Regions from separate parts of the Streptomyces sp. NBC_00289 genome, predicted to be linked through region 1. Evidence: riboswitches for the same ligand, from Rfam matches in the RefSeq annotation. Region 1 holds a riboswitch; each other region holds the start of a gene.

Region 1 (3,268 bases):
TTGTTCCACCACCGCACGGTCGAACCGTCGGACACGATCCGGACATGGTGGGGCCGGTTCGCCACGAGGAGCGGTTCGGTGTAGTCGTAGATCAGCGGACGCACGCCGGCCTCGCCGACGTAACGGCGCAGCCGGGTCGTGGTGTTGCCGTTGGCGCCGTAGCCGACGTAGTACGTCCTGAGGTGGTCGTACTCCGCGAGCGCCCCGCCCCTCGGGGTGGCGAAGAGGTCGTCGGGCGAGCGGACGTCGAGGGCGTTCCAGAAGTTGTTGAGGTCCGAGACCCGGTCGTTGACCCCGCCCTCCGAGACGGGCGTGGCGGTGTACTCGATGACGTACGGCCCCGTGAGCCGCTGCGTGAACCAGATCGTCGCCCCGGCGGGCACGTCGACGTCCAGCGTGCCGCGGGAGGCGGTGACGGTCCCGCCCTGCTCCAGTTCGACGGCCCACCGGCCGAGGCCGTGACGAAAGTCGTCGTGGGCGATCAGGCGGCGGTGGCGGGGCGCGGCGCTCGCGGTGGCGGCCGGGGCGAGGGCGGCCAGGGCGGCGCCGGCGGTCAGGGCGCCGAAGGCTCTGCGCGTGGTCGTCACGGGGGTACGGCTCCTTCGGTGGGCGGGAGTGGTGCGGGAGGGCTCCGGGGCGCGTCCGGCCCCGCTGCCGTCGAGGTCGCGGGCAGACCTCCACCGACGGACGGAAAGCGCTTGCCCGCAACGGAGTTCACTGTGTCCCACCCCGTCCCTCCTGTCGACACCCCGAGGTCCCGCGCCACACGACCGCAACACGACGATCATGAACGCCACACACACCGAAGGCCGGACCCAGGGGATAGGGGTCCGGCCTTCGGCAGCGTGTCAGGCAGGGGTGGTGCGGGGATCAGCCTACGGCGACGCCGTGCGCGCGCAGGTAGGCGATCGGGTCGACGTCGGAGCCGTAGTCCGGCGTGGTGCGGATCTCGAAGTGCAGGTGCGGGCCGGTCACGTTGCCGGTCGCACCGGAGAGGCCGACCTGCTGGCCCGCGCCGACGGCCTGGCCGGCCGAGACGGAGAGCTGCGACAGGTGGGCGTACTGCGCGTAGTAGCCGTCGGCCAGCTTGATGACGACCTGGTTGCCGTAGGCGCCGCCCCAGCCCGCCGAGACGACCGTGCCCGCGCCGACCGCCTTGAGCGAGGTACCGGTCGGGACGACGAAGTCGACGCCGGTGTGGTAGCCGCTGGACCACATACCGCCCGCCACGCGGTAGCCCGTGCCGACGGTGGCACCGCTGACCGGGAGGACGTCACCGCCGGAGGTGCTCGTCGACTCGGCGGCCTTGGTCGCGGCCGTCGTGTTCGACGAGGAGGAGGCGGACGACGAGGACTTCGCGGCCGACTTGGAGGACGACTTGGCCGACGAGGACGAGGACGACTTGGTCTTCGTGGTGCTCGGCGTGCTCGTCGCGGCCTTCTTGCCGATGCTCAGCTTCAGGCCGGGGTGGATCAGCGAGGGGTCCTCGCCGACGGCCGCCCGGTTGTCCTGGTAGAGCCGGTGCCAGCCACCGCTGACGTTCTGCTCGTCGGCGATCTTCGAGAGATAGTCACCGGCCCGGACCGAATAGGTCCGCGTGCCCGCGTTGTTGGTGGTGCTCTTCTTCTCGGCGGCCTTCGTCCCGGTGACGGGAGCGGACTGAGCGGCCTTTTCCGAAACGTTCTGGGCAACCGACTGGGGAGTGGCCGCATGGGCGCCGGTGGCCCCCAGAAGCGGGAGGGCGAGCGCGGCGCCGCCGGTTCCGGCGACGGCGATCGAGCGGGTGAAACGCTGGCTCTTGGGACGGCGGTGCTTACCCTTCGCGGGCATGGCGAATTCCTCTCCGGCGCCTGCGAGGTGAGCTGTCGGGTGCGGACTGGAGATGCCCGGCCGCGCCGAAACGCGGCTTTACCCCTAGCCGTTCCGGAGACCGGAACAGGCGGTTGTACCTGTGGGTCCCCCGCTCCTGCCATGGACGGGTGGGTGTGTGCGGGCTCCGGGCGGTGGCAGGATTGGGCGTCCGTCCGGATCGGTGGTGAACGTAAGCGACCGGGACGCGAAGGAACAAGCGGCGGTTCCCCGCGCATGCGTTTCCTTTGCGCATTTCGGGGAATTACCGGTCACCCTCCGTGGAACAAAAGGCACCCGCATTGACCGAACGCCCTGGAAAAGCATGCGAATTACGTGAACATGACGGGCGACTCACGGTCACGAATATGACGCTGCTCACGCACGCCACCCCAGGAGCCCACATTCCACACGGAGTTGGAATGAAGGCGCCAATTCGGACAGACAGATCAGATGCGACGGAAACGGAAAAGCGTCGCATCGAAGTCGCCGCGCAATCCCGTACGCAATCCGTGATGCAACAGCACCGCACCTCGGTGCACTTCGCCCGTTTCGCGGCATTCGTACGTCGCTGTCGGGTCCAGTCCGCGCAGCCGGAGCGCCGGTGCGGGCTCACCGTGGCTCTGCGCCTGGAGCCAGGCGAGCACGACGGCCTCGTCCCCGAGCACGTACTGCACGGCGCTCAGCCCGCCGCTCGGGGGACGGAGCCGGTACAGCTCGCCGCGCTGCACGAGAGGCCTGATCTCCTTGTAGAGCTCCACCCACTCCCGCGCCTCGGCGAGTTCCTCCTCCGTCCACCGAGAGAGGTCACCGCCGACCCCGAGAACCCCCGCCATCGCGCTCACGAACCGGAAGCGCAGCGAGCTGACCCGGCCGTTGAGCTGCGTGTTGGGGCTGTCGGTGACCCAGGCGGCCATCACGCGCGCGGGGTGGATCTGACTGAACCCGTACTGGATGGCGAGCCGGTCGAGCGGGTCGGTGTTGTCGGAGGTCCACACCTGGTCGGTACGGCCGAGGACGCCGAGGTCGATCCGGCCGCCCCCACCGGAGCAGGACTCGAAGGCGACTCCCGGGTGGGCCGCCCGCAGCCGGTCCAACAGGCGGTACAGGGCGTGCACGTGGTCGACCCACAACCGCTGCGGGTACGGCTCGCCGGGCCAGCCGGCGTCGGTGAAGCAGCGGTTGAAGTCCCATTTGACGTAGTCGATCGGGGCGCTGGACAGGAGTCCGTCGAGCTGCTCCCAGAGATAGTTCTGGACATCTTCACGAGCGAGGTTCAGTACGAGCTGATTGCGGAGTTCCGTCCGCTTTCGTCCCGGCTGGAACTGCACCCAGTCCGGATGGGCCCGGTAGAGGTCGCTGTCCGGGTTGACCATCTCCGGCTCGACCCAGATACCGAACTGCATGCCGAGCTCGTGCA
Region 2 (3,268 bases), 870 kb from region 1:
GGCGCTGGACCTGCTCGCCGACGCCCTCAGGGCACCCGCGTTCGCGGACAGCGAGGTCGAACGCCTCGTCCGCAACCGGCTCGACGAGATCCCGCACGAGCTGGCCAACCCGTCCCGCCGCGCCGCCAAGGAGCTCTCCAAGGAGCTGTTCCCGGCGACCTTGCGCATGTCGCGCCCGCGCCAGGGCTCCGAGGAGACGGTCACCGCGATCGACTCCGCGGCCGTACGCGCCTTCTACGAGAAGCACGTCCGGCCGGCCACCGCGACCGCCGTGGTCGTCGGTGACCTCACCGGCGTCGACCTCGACGCACTGCTCGGCGAGACCCTCGGCGTCTGGACCGGCTCCACGGCCGAGCCGCGGCCCGTGCCGCCCGTGACCGCCGACGACACCGGCCGGGTCGTCATCGTGGACCGCCCCGGTGCCGTCCAGACGCAGCTGCTCATCGGCCGCGTCGGCCCCGACCGGCACGACCGCGTGTGGCCCGCGCGGGTGCTCGGCACGTACTGCCTCGGTGGCACCCTCACCTCCCGCCTGGACCGCGTCCTGCGCGAGGAGAAGGGCTACACCTACGGCGTGCGGGCGTTCGGGCAGGTCCTGCGGTCCACGCCGGACGGCACGGGCGCCGCGATGCTCGCCATCAGCGGCTCCGTGGACACCCCGAACACGGGTCCCGCCCTGGCGGACCTGTGGGCGGTGCTCCGTACCCTGGCCGAGGGCGGGCTCACGGACGCGGAGCGCGATGTCGCCGTGCAGAACCTGGTCGGTGTGGCGCCGCTGAAGTACGAGACCGCGGCGGCCGTGGCGGGCACGCTGGCCGACCAGGTCGAGCAGCACCTGCCCGACGACTACCAGGCGACGCTGTATCAGCAGCTCGCCGCGACCGGCACCGTGGAGGCCACCGCGGCGGTCGTGAGCGCCTTCCCGGTGGACCGTCTGGTCATCGTCCTCGTCGGTGACGCGGCTCAGATCAAGGAGCCCGTGGAAGCCCTCGGCATCGGCGAAGTCACCGTGGTCTCCGCCGAGTAGGGCACCGGGCGGCCGGACGCGCCTGTGAGGCCCTGGTGACTGAGGAGTCATCAGGGCCTCCGTATGTCCGAATTGAGGGAGAGGTTGCCTGTCTGCCCTGTGGCGTGCGCTACAAAAAGCCTGATCCGTTTGAGGATTGAAAGCGGCCCCGTTTAGCGTCATGCCGGCTGTCCGTCAGGCACCGCGCCGCATCCGCGGCACCGGGCAGTCATCGCCGAGTCCCCGTACGGCGCGAGCCAGGGGAGCCGGGGACCCACATCGAGAGTCCCTGGGGTGAATCGGACGCCCGCGCGCCAGCGAGGGGGTCCGTAGGAGACCTTCCTGCTCCGAACCCGTCAGCTAACCCGGTAGGCGAGAAGGAAGGAAAGGAACAGCCACCACATGGCGTTCACCCGCGCCACCGGGAAGCACCGCCGTCCCAGCCGAGTGCACCGCACCACCGTCCGCGCGGCGGGCGTCGCCGCGCTCGCCACCACCGGTGTCGTCGGCACCCTCGCCGCTCCGGCGCTCGCCGCGGAGCCCTCCGTCGAGCAGACCGGCCTCACCCCGGTCATCACCATCGGCGACACGCTCGCCGCCAAGATCGACGCTCAGGCAGTGGCCCAGGAGCAGGCCGCCGAGGACACCGCGCGCAGGGAGGCCGCCGAGGCGGCCGCGCGCAGGGAGGCCGCCGCCGCGGCGGAGAAGGCCCGCGAGGCCAAGGCGCGTGCCGCTCGCGAAGCCGAGCGCAAGCGTCTCAACACCTTCGTGCTCCCCGTCACCGGCTCCTACGTCTCCACCGGCTACCAGGCCAGCAGCGGACTGTGGTCCTCCGGCAGCCACACCGGCATCGACTTCCACGCCGCGAGCGGCACGTCCGTGCACGCGGTCGGTTCCGGCACGGTCGTCGAGGCCGGCTGGGGCGGCTCCTACGGCAACAACATCGTGATCAAGATGCACGACGGGACGTACACCCAGTACGGCCACCTGTCGTCCATCGGCGTCTCGGTGGGCCAGACGGTCACTCCCGGCCAGCAGATCGGCCTCTCCGGCTCGACCGGCAACGTCACCGGCCCGCACCTGCACTTCGAGGCCCGTACGACCGCCGAGTACGGCTCGGACATCGATCCGCTCGCCTACCTGCGCTCGCACGGCGTGAGCGTCTGACACGCGCCGCCGCGCAGGTCGGACCGCCGTCCGCCGAGCATTCCGGCCCCGCCCGCCGTGAAGGTCTGACGGCAGGCCGCACTTCCCGAAGCCCCGGCTCTCCAGCCGGGGTTTTCGGCGTTTCAGACCCCCCACTGTCCAAAAAATATCCATGGATTCCGGTCCGCCGTCGGAAATTCCCGCTCATTGCAATAGAGTCACTGAACACACGTCAATCGTCGACGTTTCACGGGGATTAAGGCGGAGGTCGGTCATGCGTATTCCGGCGCACTCGGTGTGCACGGCGATCCGGGACGACATCGTCGCGGGTGTCTACGAGCGCGGCAGCCGCCTCACCGAGGAACTGCTCGCCCGTCGCTACGGCGTCTCCCGCGTCCCCGTCCGCGAAGCCCTGCGCACGCTGGAGGCCGAGGGCTTCGTGGTGACCCGGCGGCACGCGGGCGCGTGCGTCGCGGAGCCCACCGAGCAGGAGGGCGCCGACCTCCTCGAGATGCGCATGCTCCTGGAGCCGCTCGGCGCCTCACGCGCCGCCCAGCGGCGTACCGAGGCCCACCTCAAGGTGCTGCGCGGCCTGGTGCGGCTGGGCCAGGAGCGGGCCAGGCGGGGCAACAGCGAGGACCTGCGCTCCCTGGGCGGCTGGTTCCACGAGACGCTCGCCCAGGCCTCCGGCAGCCCGGCGATGACTTCGATGCTGACCCAGTTGCGCCACAAGATCGCCTGGATGTTCCTGGTGGACGCGCCCGCCGACCCGGTGGACTCCTGGGCGGAGCACGGCGCGATCGTGGACGCCGTGGCGCGCGGTGACAGTGAGCGCGCGCGGGCGGTCACGGCGCTGCACACGGAGCGGGCGACGGCCGCGCACCGGTTGCGTTTCGGAGGGGGCGCTGACCGCCCGGACCGTGTGAGGAACTCGCAACCTCCCGTAAACATGTCGGGCCTGCGGCATTAACACAGGCGCCGTATACAAAGAGGTGCTATTCGGCGGTCGATATTTCCGCTGCCCGTTTTCTCGCGTGCCGGTGAATTCCGCGCTCGCGCCATTCGCATGTCCGCGGTGGCGATTTCGCCTATGCCCGCGGTAAATACATCCGGCGG
Region 3 (3,268 bases), 3.8 Mb from region 1:
CTTGAGGGTGTGGTAGACCTCGGCGCCCCAGCGCAGGGCCTCGGAGAAGGACTCCGCGCCGATCGGGGCGATCATGAACTCCTGGATGTCCACGTTGGAGTCGGCGTGCGAGCCGCCGTTCAGGATGTTCATCATCGGAACGGGCAGCAGGTGCGCGTTCGGGCCGCCCAGGTAGCGGAACAGCGGCAGGTCGCTGGCCTCGGAGGCGGCGTGGGCGACGGCGAGGGACACGCCGAGGATGGCGTTGGCGCCGAGGGAGCCCTTGTTGTCGGTGGCGTCCAGGTCGAACATGGCCTGGTCGATCAGGCGCTGCTCGGTGGCGTCGTAGCCGACGAGCTCCGGGCCGATCTGCTCGATGACGGCGAGGACGGCCTTCTCGACACCCTTGCCCTGGTAGCGGTTGGGGTCACCGTCGCGGAGCTCGATGGCCTCGAAGGCACCGGTGGAGGCGCCGGACGGGACGGCGGCACGACCCGTGCTGCCGTCGTCGAGGCCGACCTCGACCTCGACCGTGGGGTTGCCTCGGGAGTCCAGGATTTCCCGGGCTACGACGACGTCGATGGACGGCACGAGCATCTCCTTCTTCAGTGTGACGCGGGTACGGCCGGACCGTGGCCCGGCTGGTGCAGCGCCGCACGGGCTCTGCGGGACGAGCCTAACCGGCTCCGGCCCATCGGCCGGCCCGTCGGCCACGTCGTGGACAGAACCGAGAGTAAATTGTTTCCGAACGGAACAAAGAGGGGGCCCGTCCGGAGTGCGAAAAACAGCTCCGGACAGCACAAAGCCCCGCCCCGGTGCGTACGGGGGAAGACGCACCGGAGCGGGGAGCCCGTGGGGACGGGGGGTGACCCTCACGAGGCCTTCATCGTGAAGGACACGGATGTGAGGGCGCTGTGGTTCGGCTACGGGCCGGATGTCACTTCAGGTGAAGCTGCTGGCCCGGGTAGATGAAGTCGGCGTCGTCGACGATGTCCTTGTTCAGCTGGAACAGCTTCTGCCAGCCGCCCTTGACCTTGTGCTTCTCGGCGATCGAGCTGAGGGTGTCGCCCTTGACGACCTTGTACTCGCCGTCACCCTTCTTGACCTTCTTGCCGGTCGGGGTGCTGACCGTCTTCTTCGCGGCCGGGCGCTCCGCGGACCGGGAGGCCTGCTGCTCGCTGGTCGAGCGGGTGCTGTTCGAGGAGCTGCTGGAGCTGCCGGAGCTGCTCGAGCCGCTCGACGAGGAGCCGGAGCTGCTGCCACCGCTGTAGGCGGCGCTCGACAGGCCCTTGCCGCAGACCGGCCAGGCACCCTTGCCCTGGGAGGCGAGGACCTTCTCGGCGACGGCTATCTGCTGCGCCTTGGAGGCCTGGTTGGCGGTGGAGGCGTACTGCGTGCCGCCGTACGCGGCCCAGGTGGAGGCGGAGAACTGCAGGCCGCCGTAGTAGCCGTTGCCGGTGTTGATGGACCAGTTGCCGCCGGACTCGCACGCGGCGACGGTGTCCCACTCGGAGGCGGTGGCGGCGGAGGCGTTGCCGGCCGCCATGAGCGGGGCGGCGATGGCGACACCGGTGACGCCGGCGAGCGTGGCGACGCGGGTGGCCTTGGACGGGCGGCGGTGCTTGCCCTTGCCGGTAAACAGCATGGTTGATCCCCTCACCGACGCCTGCGAGGTGAGCTGTCGGGTTCGGGCCGGTTGAGTTGCCCGGCCACACCTCCCTGGGAGGCGTGGCTTAACCCCAAGCCGCTCCGGTCAACTACCCGGCGCGGCACTTACCTTGGGTCCCCCGCTCCTGCCTACGGCGCTTTACGCGACGACTGTTCCCGTACGGCCGCTGGCAGGATTCGGCGTTGCGGCAGCCGGGGCTCGTGTTGCCGAGCGGTCACGACCGTAGACATGCGATCCGGCGAATTTCAAAGACGATCAGGGCTTCTGAGAGTCATCCCACACTTTCACCAAAGCGGACATTCACCCACAAGTGCGGCGCGAACTCCCGTTGCTTTTGGCCCGGTTAGACACCGACTCGCAGGGTCTGACCGGGGGCGATGCTGCTGGGGTCGATGCCGATCGCGTCCTTGTTCGCGTCGTAGAGCGCGCGCCACCCGCCGTCGAGGCCAAGGGAGTCGGCGATGGACGCGAGCGTGTCCCCGAGGCGGACGGTGTACGAGTCGACGGGCGAGGCGTCACCCTCGCCGGCGACATGGCGGCCGGCCGAGGAGGTGGTGCCACTCGCGGCGTCCTCCGTGGCGCTGCCACCACGATGCCGTCCGGAACCGAGGGCTCCCGTGTCGACCAGGCTCGAAGTGCCCACACTCTGCTTGAGGTTGTCCGCTTCATCCTGCTTGGACACACGAGGAGACGAGCTGACGGAACTGTCCGAACCGTCCTTTTCCGTACCGGAATCGGCACTCTTGTCGCCGTTGGAGCCGGAGGCCGTATCGGACTTGGCCGACTTGTCCTTCTTGTCCTTGCCGGCGTCGGCGCTCGCCGACGTTCCGGACGGAGTGGGCGACGCCGAGGGCGACGAGGAGGACGAGGAGGATTCCGACGAGTCGGACAGGCCAGAGGACCCCGATGAGTCGGACGAGTCCGGCGAGCCGGTGCCCAGACCCGTGTCGATGTCGGCCGAATCCGAGTCCTTGCTGAGTCCGGCGAGCAGACCACACGTCGGCCAGGCGGTGATGCCCTGGTCGTCGAGCATCTTCTCGGCCACGGCTATCTGCTGGGAACGGCTGGCCTCGTCCGCGCTGGAGGCGTACTCGAGGCCGCCGTACTTCTCCCAGTTGTCCTGGGAGACCTGGAGGCCGCCGTAGTAGCCGTTGCCGGCGTTCTCGCTCCAGGAGCCGCCGCTCTCGCATTCCGCGACATGGTCCCAGGTGGTACCGGTGGCCGCGCTCGCCCCGGTGGCACCGAGGAGCGGGATCGCGATGGCGGAGCCGGTCACTCCGGCCGCCACGAGGAGAGCCGGAGCCTGACGGGGGCGACGGTGTCGACCGTTCCCGGAGAGCATGCGGAGACCTTTCGCAGGACAACAGTGGCCGCGCGACACATGAAGCTGGGGCATCGCGCTGATCCGTGAACGTATAGGCACACGATCACTTGTCACAAGTTAATGCCGCGTAGATCACGTGAACATCACAGACTTGAGGGCGTGTCACCTTTACGCAGGTGAGAGCAGTCATCGACGGGGTGTGAACTCCACCGGCAGCGTGCGCAGTCCGCGCATGATGAGACCACCCCGCCACCGCAAATCGGCTGATTCCACCGCCAGTTGCAGGTCGGGGATGC

Evidence for each region. A riboswitch is a leader RNA that binds a small molecule or an ion and turns the genes downstream of it on or off. The one in region 1 is predicted to bind cyclic di-AMP.
Region 2: it holds a riboswitch for cyclic di-AMP, as region 1 does, so the genes downstream of both, OG985_RS14230 (M23 family metallopeptidase) here and OG985_RS10640 (peptidoglycan DD-metalloendopeptidase family protein) in region 1, are expected to answer to the same signal.
Region 3: it holds a riboswitch for cyclic di-AMP, as region 1 does, so the genes downstream of both, OG985_RS27240 (transglycosylase family protein) here and OG985_RS10640 (peptidoglycan DD-metalloendopeptidase family protein) in region 1, are expected to answer to the same signal.

Annotation. Positions count from the first base shown of each region.
Region 1 is NZ_CP108046.1:2,233,076-2,236,343, forward strand. It holds gene OG985_RS10635 (DUF6250 domain-containing protein) at 1-587, opposite strand, end outside; gene OG985_RS10640 (peptidoglycan DD-metalloendopeptidase family protein) at 871-1,830, opposite strand; cyclic di-AMP (ydaO/yuaA leader) riboswitch at 1,835-1,992, opposite strand; gene OG985_RS10645 (alpha-galactosidase) at 2,298-3,268, opposite strand, start outside.
Region 2 is NZ_CP108046.1:3,100,385-3,103,652, reverse strand. It holds gene OG985_RS14235 (M16 family metallopeptidase) at 1-1,027, shown strand, start outside; cyclic di-AMP (ydaO/yuaA leader) riboswitch at 1,230-1,395, shown strand; gene OG985_RS14230 (M23 family metallopeptidase) at 1,409-2,173, shown strand; gene OG985_RS14225 (GntR family transcriptional regulator) at 2,427-3,122, shown strand.
Region 3 is NZ_CP108046.1:6,004,322-6,007,589, reverse strand. It holds gene eno (phosphopyruvate hydratase) at 1-576, opposite strand, end outside; gene OG985_RS27240 (transglycosylase family protein) at 917-1,624, opposite strand; cyclic di-AMP (ydaO/yuaA leader) riboswitch at 1,628-1,794, opposite strand; gene OG985_RS27235 (transglycosylase family protein) at 1,992-2,990, opposite strand; gene OG985_RS27230 (cytochrome P450) at 3,159-3,268, opposite strand, start outside.